DNA from 3 places in the Kitasatospora sp. NPDC051984 genome. Region 2 is predicted to be linked to each of the others. Evidence: riboswitches for the same ligand, from Rfam matches in the RefSeq annotation. Region 2 holds a riboswitch; each other region holds the start of a gene.

Region 1 (3,265 bases), on a different contig from region 2:
CCTTGACGTTCGGGTTGTCGGCGGGCTTCAGGGTGAAGGTGGTGCCGTTGCGGATGATCGAGCCGGTGACGGTCCCGAACGGCCCGTTGATCACCGGGTCGGTGGCGGAGGAGATCGCCCGCGGATTGTCGGTGGTGATGTTCAGCAGGTCGACGGAGAAGCCGAACGGGTCGTTGTTGTTGACGCCGTTGCTGGTCAGCAGGTCGTTGATGATGGCCGGGGAGTCCCAGCCGTCGTTGTTGCGGTCGCTCTGGGTGTGGTCCGAGATCAGGAACAGGCCGCCGCCGTTCTGCACGAACGTCATCACGGCGGTCTTCTCGGCCGCGCTGAGGCGGATGTTGGGCTCGGGGATCACGAACTCGTCGAAGTTGGCGAGGTCGAGCGCGCCGCCGGTGCCGTAGGTGATGGTGTTGCCGGCGGGCAGCGTCTTCAGGCTGTAGTTGCCGGTCTTCTGCAGCGCCACGCCCCAGGCCGAGATGGCGCCGGTCCAGCTGGTCTCGCTGGTCGGGTTGGCGTTCTGCGCCAGCGGGTCGGGCTGGCTGGTGGAGATGATCCAGTCCGCGTTGCCCGCGGTCTCCGCCTTGGTGTTGTCGAACAGCACCCGCTTCGGGGTGCCGGTGGCGGCCGCGGCGGCGTTCTTGGGGGTGGCCGCGGTGGCGTGCTGCGGGACGGCGCTCGCGCCGGCGGCGACCACCAGTGCGGCGGCGGCGAGGGCCAGCGGGCGGGCGGCCTTCCACGTTCTGATCATCTGTCAATCTCCTAGGACCACAGGAACCATGGGGTGTGGTGCGGTGCGCTACGCGCGTAGGCGGGCACACGCTGCCATGGTGGGGTAATCGGAGCTTGAACGGAACATGTCGATCACACGCCGTCCGCAATGGTGCGGTTTGTCCCTACGTGAGGGTGATCACCTTGCGGCGGCGACAGTCATGAGCCCGGAACGCCAGGTGGGACGGCATTCCGGGCTCACGGACGGTGGCGCCGCGTCAGGCAGCCGCGGGTTCCAGCAGGGCCGGGACGGGACGCGGGTGGCTGTCGGCGTCGATGGCGACGAACGTGAGCCGACCGGTGGCGACCCGGGTGACCGGCCCCGTGGCGTTCCAGCGCTCGGCCGTGACGGTGACATGGACGGTCATCGAGGTACGCCCCGCCCGCTCCAGCTCGGCGTGCGCGGTGAGCAGGTCGCCGGCCCGGACCGGGGCCAGGAACGTCATGCTGTCCACGGCGGCGGTGACCGCCGGGCCTTCGGCGTGCCGGGCGGCGGCCGCGCCGGCGGCGTCGTCGATGAGCTTCATCACCACGCCGCCGTGGATGGTGCCGTAGAGGTTGGTGTCGTGCTCACTCATGATGTGCGCGAGCGTCACCTCGGACGCCTGTGCGGGCTTTGCGGCGGACACCACAGGTGCGACGGTCTGATCTGCCACGTCAACTCTCCTTCGCGAGTCACGGCTGGACGATCCGCGGCGCCGGTGGGCACCGCGGGCGGCGGCAGGTCTTCGGACTCGCGGGCATCTCCCCAGGAGGGCCTGTCTACTGGCCGTCGCTTCCCGGACCGGTCGGGCCCAGTGCATGTGACGGCGGTCGTTCCCGCTCACCGCTGCGAGGCAGTCCTGGACTCGCACCAGGTTCCCTCTTGCGACGCTCCAGCCCTGGCTCGGACGGGGGCGAACCGCTGCCCGACCAGCCTATATCCCCATCCGAGGTGCTCAGTCCGCCCTCCGGCCGGGAGGCCGGGGAGCTGTCGGCCCGCGGGGCGTCGGGGCGGGTGGGGGCGGGTCGATGATCCGACGCGAGGTTTCGGCGGCGGCCGGCGGGACGGGGGCGACCGGTGAGAAGGTCACGCCCCCGAGGGGGTCGGTTCGCCGGGCAGCCACGAGGCGTCGGGCGGGTGAGGGTCGGACCGGCGGCCGGCGCAGCGCGAAGGCCTCGACGGCGACGGGACCGGGTCCGCCGGGCGATGTCACGGGCGTCGGGGCGGGCATCGGCGCGGGCGTCGGCGCAGGCGTCGGGGCGGGTGAGGGCGCAGGCGTCGGGGCGGGTGAGGGCGGGTCGATGGATAGGCGCGAAGGCCTCGACGGCGACGGGAACGAAGTAGCCGTGACGGGCGGGGAGGTCACGCGAGGCGCCCTGCCCTGCGCCCGCTCGGAGGGGTGTACGTCCGCCGGGCGGTGTCACGGGACGTCGGCACGGGTCGGGGGGGCGGATCGGCTGCCGGGCGCAGCGCGAACGGCTCGGCAGCGACGCGACCGCAGGGCGCTCCGCGTGGAGTGACGTCAGTCCACGCGGCACGGGTCGGGGGGCGGATCGGCTGCCAGGCGCAGCGCGAACGGCTCGGCAGCGACGCGACCGCAGGGCGCTCCGCGTGGAGTGGCGGCAGTCCACCAGGCGCAGCACAAACGAACCCGGCAGCAACACGACCGCGAGGCGCTCCACCCCAAAGGCATCAGTCCGCCGGGGGCGCCACGGGGCGTCGGCGCGGGTCGGGCGCGGCGCGCAGGGCTCGGCAGCGGCGGGACCACCCGGCGTCCGCCCGGAGGGGCGTCAGTCCGCTTGGCGGTGCCATGGGGCGTCGGGGCGGGTGGGGGTGGGGGTGGCGGTCAGGCGGAGGGCGTAGGTCTCGGCGGAGATGGGGCCGAGGTAGTGGTGGCCGGTGAGGTGGCACCAGGCGGGGAGGTCGAGGGGGGCGGCGGGGTCGGTGGCGTGGACGTGGACGATGGTGCCGGCGGGGGCGTCGGTGATGGCGGCGCGCAGGCGCAGCAGGAGGGTGACGCAGAGCAATCCGCGTCCGTCGACGGTGAGTTGGGGCGTCTGGTGGTCGGTCATCGCTTGGCCCGGGTGGCGGCGGTGGCGAGGGCGGGGAGGATCAGCAGGGCGAGCAGGCCGCCGCCGAAGGCGAGGACGGGGTAGCCGGCCAGGTCGACGACGGTGCCGGAGGCGAGGCCGCCGGTGGCGCCGGAGATGGCGATGGCGACGTCGATGCTGCCCTGGGTCTTGGCGCGGGTGGCGAGCGGGACGGCGTCGGTGAGGATCGCGGTGCCGGAGACCAGGCCGAAGTTCCAGCCGAGGCCGAGCAGAACGAGCGCGAGGGCGAGCAGTGGGGCGGAGTCCGCGGGGGCGACGGCGGCGAGCGTGCCGGCCGCGAGCAGGGTGAGTCCGGCGGCGGCGCCGATGGCGAGCGGGCCGTACCGGTCGACGAGCCGTCCGGTGAGCGGGGAGGGCAGGTACATCGCGGCGACGTGCAGGGAGATGACGAATCCGGCGGCGG
Region 2 (3,265 bases):
CTGATCGCGCACGCCGGCGCCGGCGGCGGACTGCTGCTGACGCTGTGCGTGCAAGGACTGACCAACGCGGTGGTCGGCATCGGCATGCCGGCCGCCGCCGCCCGCCGGGAGCCGGTCGAACTGCGCGGCGCGGCCCGCTCGTTGCCCTCACCGACCGCCGTCGGCGTCGCCGACGTGGACGCGAACGGCCTGTACGCCGCCGCCACCCACCTGGGCTCGGTCGCGGTGGCGGCGGTGCCGGCCTCGCTCCACCCCGTGGTGACGGCGCTGATGGCGCGCGGCCTGCTCAAGGAACGGCTGCTGCGGGTCCAGGTGGTCGGCGCCGGACTGGCCGTCACCGGAACGCTGATCCTTGCCGCAGGTTGACTTCCCGTCAGGCCGCGCGTTCTCAGGCCCCTGCCCCCGCGAAGGCCTTGGACCGCCGGGCGATCCGCCAGTAGCCGATCGCCGCCGCCCAGACCACCACGAACAGGCCGACGATCACGAAGCCGACGTTGTCCAGGCTGAGTCCGGCGATCCAGTCGGACACCGGATCGTCCAGGCCGAACTTGTCGTGCAGCACCGCGACCAGCTCGATGGTGCCGATCACGAAGGCCACCGCGATCGACAGCCCCGTGATGGTCAGGTTGTAGTACACCTTGCGGACCGGGTTGGAGAACGCCCACTGGTAGGCGAAGTTCATGAACGTGCCGTCCAGCGTGTCGAACAGGCTCATCCCGGCCGCGAACAGCAGCGGCAGGCAGACGATCGCGTACCAGGGCAGGCCGGACGCCGCACCCGAACCCGCCATCACCATCAGGGTCACCTCGGTCGCGGTGTCGAAGCCCAGGCCCAGCACCATGCCCACCGGGAACATCTGCCCGGGCCGGGTGATCGAACGGGTCGCCCGGCCCAGGATCCGGGCCAGGAAGCCCCGCGAGTCCAGGTGCTTCTCCAGCTCGGCCTCGTCGTACTCACCGGCCCGCATCGCCCGGAACACCCGCAGGATGCCCAGCAGCGCCACCAGGTTGAGCGCCGCGATCAGGTACAGGAACGCCCCCGACGCGGTGGTGCCGATGGTGCCCAGCACCTGATGGGTCGTCGAACCCTCGTCCATCAGGGTGCCCGCCAGCGCCGCCCCGCCGGCCACCAGCGCGGCCATCAGCACCACCATCGAGGAGTGCCCGAGCGCGAACCAGAAGCCCACCGAGACCGGCCGGCGGCCGTCCGCCATCAGCTTGCGGGTGGTGTTGTCGATCACCGCGATGTGGTCGGCGTCGAAGGCGTGCCGCATGCCCAGCGTGTAGGCCGTGATGCCCAGGCCCACGCCGAACACCTGGGTACCCACCTGGTACTTCTCCGGCACCACCAGGAACAGCAGTGTCCCGAACGCCGCCACGTGCAGGGCCAGGATCACCGCCATCAGGCCGGCGGTGCGCAAGGTGTCCTCGCGCCGCCAGCGGAAAGCAGGAAGAGGGGAGCCCGGGACGTTTCCGGGCATGGTCGAATCGGACGCGGTCATCCGCGCATCACGCTCCAGCACCTCGTGGATCACTTCGTGAGATGCCGTGGCCGGTCTCCTGGCTGACGGGGTGTTCGGCGTCGGCGCCCGGCCTTCCCGGCCGCGAGCGGCCAGTGGCACGAGGTGGGAGCCGACGACTCCCCGATCACAGTGGCGAGGGCCGCTCCGGACTCCTGTGACGAGCACAGTGCACCGGCTTCCCGAACACCACGGCCCGCCCACCGTAGATCCGGCCACCACCCGGCGGCAAGAGCGTCACACCGCGCAGGTGTCGAAGATCACGCCCGCCCGGCGGGCTGACGGCGCGTCACGCCATCCAGAAGAACACGCAGGTCATCCGCTTCTCGTCCAGGGTGGAGCCGTAGTACTCGGTCGCGGTGTGCATCAGGTTGGCGGTGTACAGCAGCAGCCGGTTGTAGCGGTGCGGAACGGCCAGATCCTCGGTGAACGAGTCCGGCGGGACGAAACGGGTGCCCAGCGCGTCCACCAGATTGTTGTGCGGGGCGACCACGGTGTTCCCGCCGAGCCGGCCCCCCGGCAGGCTCTGCCGGTAGAAGCTCGTCCCGCACCGCTTCGGCACGTTCGGGTTGAGGTACAGCACGGCGGCGTACCGGCACAGCGACCGCGAATCGGTGTGCGGCCGCGGCTCGCACTCCCCCTCCCCCACCACCTGCACGCAGTTGTGGTTGAACGTGCCGCCCTCGGCCTCGCTCAGCGCCCAGATCCGCGGCACCTGCACGGTCTCCCGCACCAGCTTCTCGACGTGCGCCAACTCCTCCGGCTCCAGCCCGGGCATCGCCCGCAACCCCGGCCAGGGCTCCGGCCTGTGCGGATACCCCTCGTCCCAGTCGGTACGCGCCAGATGCCGGGCCCGCACCGCATCCGGGTCCGGCAGGACATCGTCCAGCACCCAGTAGTCACGCCCCTTGGTGGGCTTGCGGTACGGCAGGACCGGAAGGGCGGGAGTCGGGCGCGGGCCCTGAAACGGTTGCACGGGCATGGACCCGACAATAGGAGCGCGCCCCGAACCCCTCGCCCAAGGGCCGGTCAACCTTCCGTCAAGGCTTCCCCACTACCCTCCGTGATGACGGCCCGTCAGGCCTGCTGGCAGCGCGGGCACCAGAACAGGTTCCGGGCCGCCAACTCCTGGGTCCGCACCGGGGTTTCACACACCAGACACGGCTGGTCCTGCCGCCGGTACACGTACACCTCACCACCGTGGTCGTCCACCCGCGGCGGACGCCCCATCGCCTCCGGCGTGTGCTCCGGCCGCACGGTGTCGATCCGCCCCGCCGCGACACCGTCGTGCATCAGCGCCACCAGATCCGCCCAGATCGCGTCCCACTCGGCCCGGCTCAGATCCCGCCCCGCCCGGTGCGGACTGATCCCCAACCGGAACAGCACCTCCGCGCGGTACACGTTGCCGACACCCGCCAGCACCTTCTGATCCATCAGCAACGCGGCCACCGTCGTCCCGCTCCGCGAGATCCGCTGCCACGCCGCATCCCCCACCTCCCCCGGCCGCAACGGATCCGGCCCCAGCCTGCGGTGCACCGCCGCCTTCTCCCCCGGCGTCAGCAACTCGCACGCCGTCGGCCCCCGCAGATCCGCGTACCCACTCCCGTTCTCCATCCGCAACCGCACCTGCCCGACCGGCTCCGGAGCCTCCCCCACCCCGAACTCGTACTTCCCGTACAACCCGAGATGCACATGCAGCCAGTCGTCGCCGAACCCCAGGAACAGATGCTTCCCGTGCGCCTCCGC
Region 3 (3,265 bases), on a different contig from region 2:
TGGCGCATCCACTCCAGCGTCCCGGCCAGTGACTCGCCGTCGCCCTCGGGCAGCGGGCGGGTGACGAACTGCGCCTGCCCGCCGTCGCGGTGCGGGGCGACCACCATCCGGCGGGCGATCTCCCGGGCCACCTCGGCGCCCTGCACCTTGCGCACCAGGTGCAGGCAGGCGTCGATGCCGGCGGCGGTGCCGGCCGAGGTGATCACCGGGTCGTCGTCCACGTACAGCACGTCGGGTTCGACGGTGGTCAGCGGGAAGCGCTCGGCCAGCACGTCGGCGTACCGCCAGTGGGTGGTGCTGCGGCGGCCGTCGAGCAGGCCGGCGGCGCCGAGCAGGAAGCTGCCGGAGCAGATCGACAGCGTATGGGCGCCGCGTGCGTGGGCGGCCCGCAGGGCATCGCAGAGCGCCTCGGGGTAGTGGTCGCGGATGCCGGTGGCGGTGGCGATCACCAGGTCCGCCTCGGCGAGCCGCTCCGGGCCGTACGGCACGTGGACGTCGAAGCCGGCGTGGGTGCGCATCGGGCCGGGCCGGTCGCCGACCAGGCCGAACTCGTACACCGGCAGGCCGGTGTCGCTGCGGTCCAGGCCGAACACCTCGCAGGCCACGCCCAGTTCGAAGGGGTGGATCTCCTCCAGCACGATCACCGCGACGTTCCTCAGCATCCGTCCAGCATGGCAGTGGCAGGATTTCGTGGCAATGCTGCGTTCCTGCCACTCGTGACGGGGTGCGGCGGCACGGAGAGTGGAGCCATGACCTCCGCGCTCGCCCTGCTGGGCCTCATCGGCAGCTTCGGACTCCTCGGCGTTCTGGTCGGCCGGGACCTGAACCGCAACGGCCGCCCGGGCCGGCCCGAACGGCACCGCCCGACCGGCTACCCCTTCGACCCGGACCTGGCCGACCCGCGCCGGGCGCGGTCCGGCACACTGTCCGGATGCACTCCCCGATCGTCCGCCGCGCCCTCGACCACGACCTCGCCGGAGCCGGGGAGGTCAGCATCGAAGCCTTCGTCGGCGATGGCTACACCGACCCCGCGTCCGGCTACGTCGAACTGCTGAGGGACACCGCACGCCGCAACCGGGAGGCCGAGCTGCTGGTCGCCGTCGACGGCGACGGGGCGGTCCTCGGCTGCGTGACGTTCGCCGCAGGCGGCACCCCCTGGGCGGACGTCGCGCTCCCGGACGAGGGCGAGATCCGGATGCTGGCGGTCGGCGCGGCCGCCCGCGGGCGCGGCGTCGGACGGGCGCTGGTCCGCGCGGCGATGGACCGCAGCCGGGAACTCGGACTGGCCGGGATGGCGTTCTCCACCCGGCCGGAGATGACCGCGGCGCACCGGATCTACGATGCTCTGGGCTTCCTCCGCACCCCCGAACGGGATTGGGAGGCGGCCCCGGGCGTGGACCTGATGGTCTACACGATGCGGTTCTGAGGCGGTTCTGCGACGGTTCTGCGGCCGTTCCGAGGCGGCTCCGGCGCGGTTTCCGTTGTCTACGCGCGGCACCTCCAACGCGACACGCGCTACTACATCTGGTGCCGCCAGCTCCAGCCGCCACAACATGTATGCTCGACCTCGCTGTCGAAGCAGGGGAACCCGGTGCGAATCCGGGACTGCCCCGCAACGGTGAGCGGGCTGTAGCAACGCCCGCGCAGTCCGAGGACCTGACCGACGGTGTGCGACACGGCATCCCCGCAGACGCCATGCAGCACTGTTTTGCCGTCCGGCCTCGCGGGCGGGCCGGGGGTGGGTCTTTCGCGCGCCGATCGAGCGTTTTCGGCGTGCCGTCCTCCCCTGCCGCACGCGCGCCACCGGACACCTTGAGCCACGTCCGCCGCCGCCACAGGAGAGAGTGCGCCTTGACCGTCGCCGCCTCAGTCACCCTGCCGTCCCAGGCTTCCGCCGACGCCTTCACCGACCCCGGTGCGGCGCTGCTTCGGCTGCTCACCGACCGCAGCACCGACCTCCCCCAGGTGGACCCCGGCCACGTCGCCGCCGCCGCGCTGCGCGGCCGCCACGCCGGCTCGGACTTCGCCGAGCTGCGCGGGCTGGCCGTGGAGGCCGCCGCGTCGATGATCGCCGAGGACCCGCAGTACTCGAAGCTGGCCGCCCGCCTGCTGGCGATGGAGATCGCCGACGAGGCCGCCACCCAGGGCGTCACCTCGTTCTCCGCCTCGATCGCCGTCGGCCACGCCGAGGGCCTGATCGGCGACGCGACCGCCGAGTTCGTCGCCGCCCACACCGCGCTGTTCGACTCGCTGATCGACGCCGCCGGCGACGACCGCTTCGAGTACTTCGGCCTGCGCACCGTGCAGTCCCGCTACCTGCTGCGCCACCCGATCACCCGCAAGGTGGTCGAGACCCCGCAGCACTTCCTGCTGCGCGTGGCTGCGGGCCTGGCAGACCTGGGGGCGGAGCGAAGCGACTCGAACAAGGGTGGTGGCGGGCGACGGGCGGGCAACTCCGAGCAGTCGGTGCTGGAGGTGGCCGAGCTCTACAAGCTGATGAGCCGCCTGGAGTACCTGACCAGCTCCCCGACGCTGTTCAACTCCGGCACCCGGCACCCGCAGATGTCCTCCTGCTACCTGCTGGACTCGCCGCTGGACAACCTGGACTCGATCTACAACCGCTACGCGCAGATCGCCCGGCTGTCCAAGCACGCCGGCGGCATCGGCCTGTCCTACTCCCGGATCCGCTCCCGCGGCTCGCTGATCCGCGGCACCAACGGCAAGTCGAACGGCATCGTCCCGTTCCTGCGCACCCTGGACTCCTCCGTGGCGGCGGTCAACCAGGGCGGACGGCGCAAGGGCGCGGCCTGCGTGTACCTGGAGACCTGGCACGCCGACATCGAGGAGTTCCTGGAGCTCCGCGACAACACCGGCGAAGAGGCCCGCCGCACCCACAACCTGAACCTGGCGCACTGGATCCCGGACGAGTTCATGCGCCGCGTGAACGCCAACGAGGACTGGTCGCTGTTCTCCCCGGCGGACGTCCCCGAGCTGGTCGACCTGTGGGGCGCCGACTTCGACGAGGCCTACCGCAAGGCCGAGCTGGCCGGCAAGGCCGTCCGCACCATCCCGGCGCAGACCCTGTACGCCCGGATGATGCGCACCCTGGCGCAGACCGGCAACGGCTGGATGACCTTCAAGGACGCCTCCAACCGCGCCGCCAACCAGACCGCGCTGCCGGGCCGCACGGTGCACTCCTCGAACCTGTGCACCGAGATCCTGGAGGTCACCGACGACTCCGAGACCGCGGTCTGCAACCTGGGCT

The links. A riboswitch is a leader RNA that binds a small molecule or an ion and turns the genes downstream of it on or off. The one in region 2 is predicted to bind cobalamin.
Region 1: linked by a shared signal. The riboswitch ahead of ACIHEI_RS13515 (acyl-CoA thioesterase) and the one ahead of ACIHEI_RS18325 (HoxN/HupN/NixA family nickel/cobalt transporter) in region 2 are both predicted to bind cobalamin.
Region 3: linked by a shared signal. The riboswitch ahead of ACIHEI_RS02885 (ribonucleoside-diphosphate reductase subunit alpha) and the one ahead of ACIHEI_RS18325 (HoxN/HupN/NixA family nickel/cobalt transporter) in region 2 are both predicted to bind cobalamin.

Annotation. Positions count from the first base shown of each region.
Region 1 covers NZ_JBIUCB010000005.1:446,936-450,200, reverse strand. The annotation lists gene ACIHEI_RS13520 (putative Ig domain-containing protein) at 1-748, opposite strand, end outside; gene ACIHEI_RS13515 (acyl-CoA thioesterase) at 987-1,424, opposite strand; cobalamin riboswitch at 1,491-1,635, opposite strand; gene ACIHEI_RS13510 (sulfurtransferase TusA family protein) at 2,542-2,823, opposite strand; gene ACIHEI_RS13505 (MFS transporter) at 2,820-3,265, opposite strand, start outside.
Region 2 covers NZ_JBIUCB010000008.1:153,211-156,475, reverse strand. The annotation lists gene ACIHEI_RS18330 (EamA family transporter) at 1-366, shown strand, start outside; gene ACIHEI_RS18325 (HoxN/HupN/NixA family nickel/cobalt transporter) at 389-1,501, opposite strand; cobalamin riboswitch at 1,532-1,728, opposite strand; gene ACIHEI_RS18320 (DUF6445 family protein) at 1,809-2,501, opposite strand; gene ACIHEI_RS18315 (Fpg/Nei family DNA glycosylase) at 2,597-3,265, opposite strand, start outside.
Region 3 covers NZ_JBIUCB010000001.1:629,664-632,928, reverse strand. The annotation lists gene ACIHEI_RS02895 (helix-turn-helix domain-containing protein) at 1-662, opposite strand, end outside; gene ACIHEI_RS02890 (GNAT family N-acetyltransferase) at 932-1,426, shown strand; cobalamin riboswitch at 1,547-1,679, shown strand; gene ACIHEI_RS02885 (ribonucleoside-diphosphate reductase subunit alpha) at 1,852-3,265, shown strand, end outside.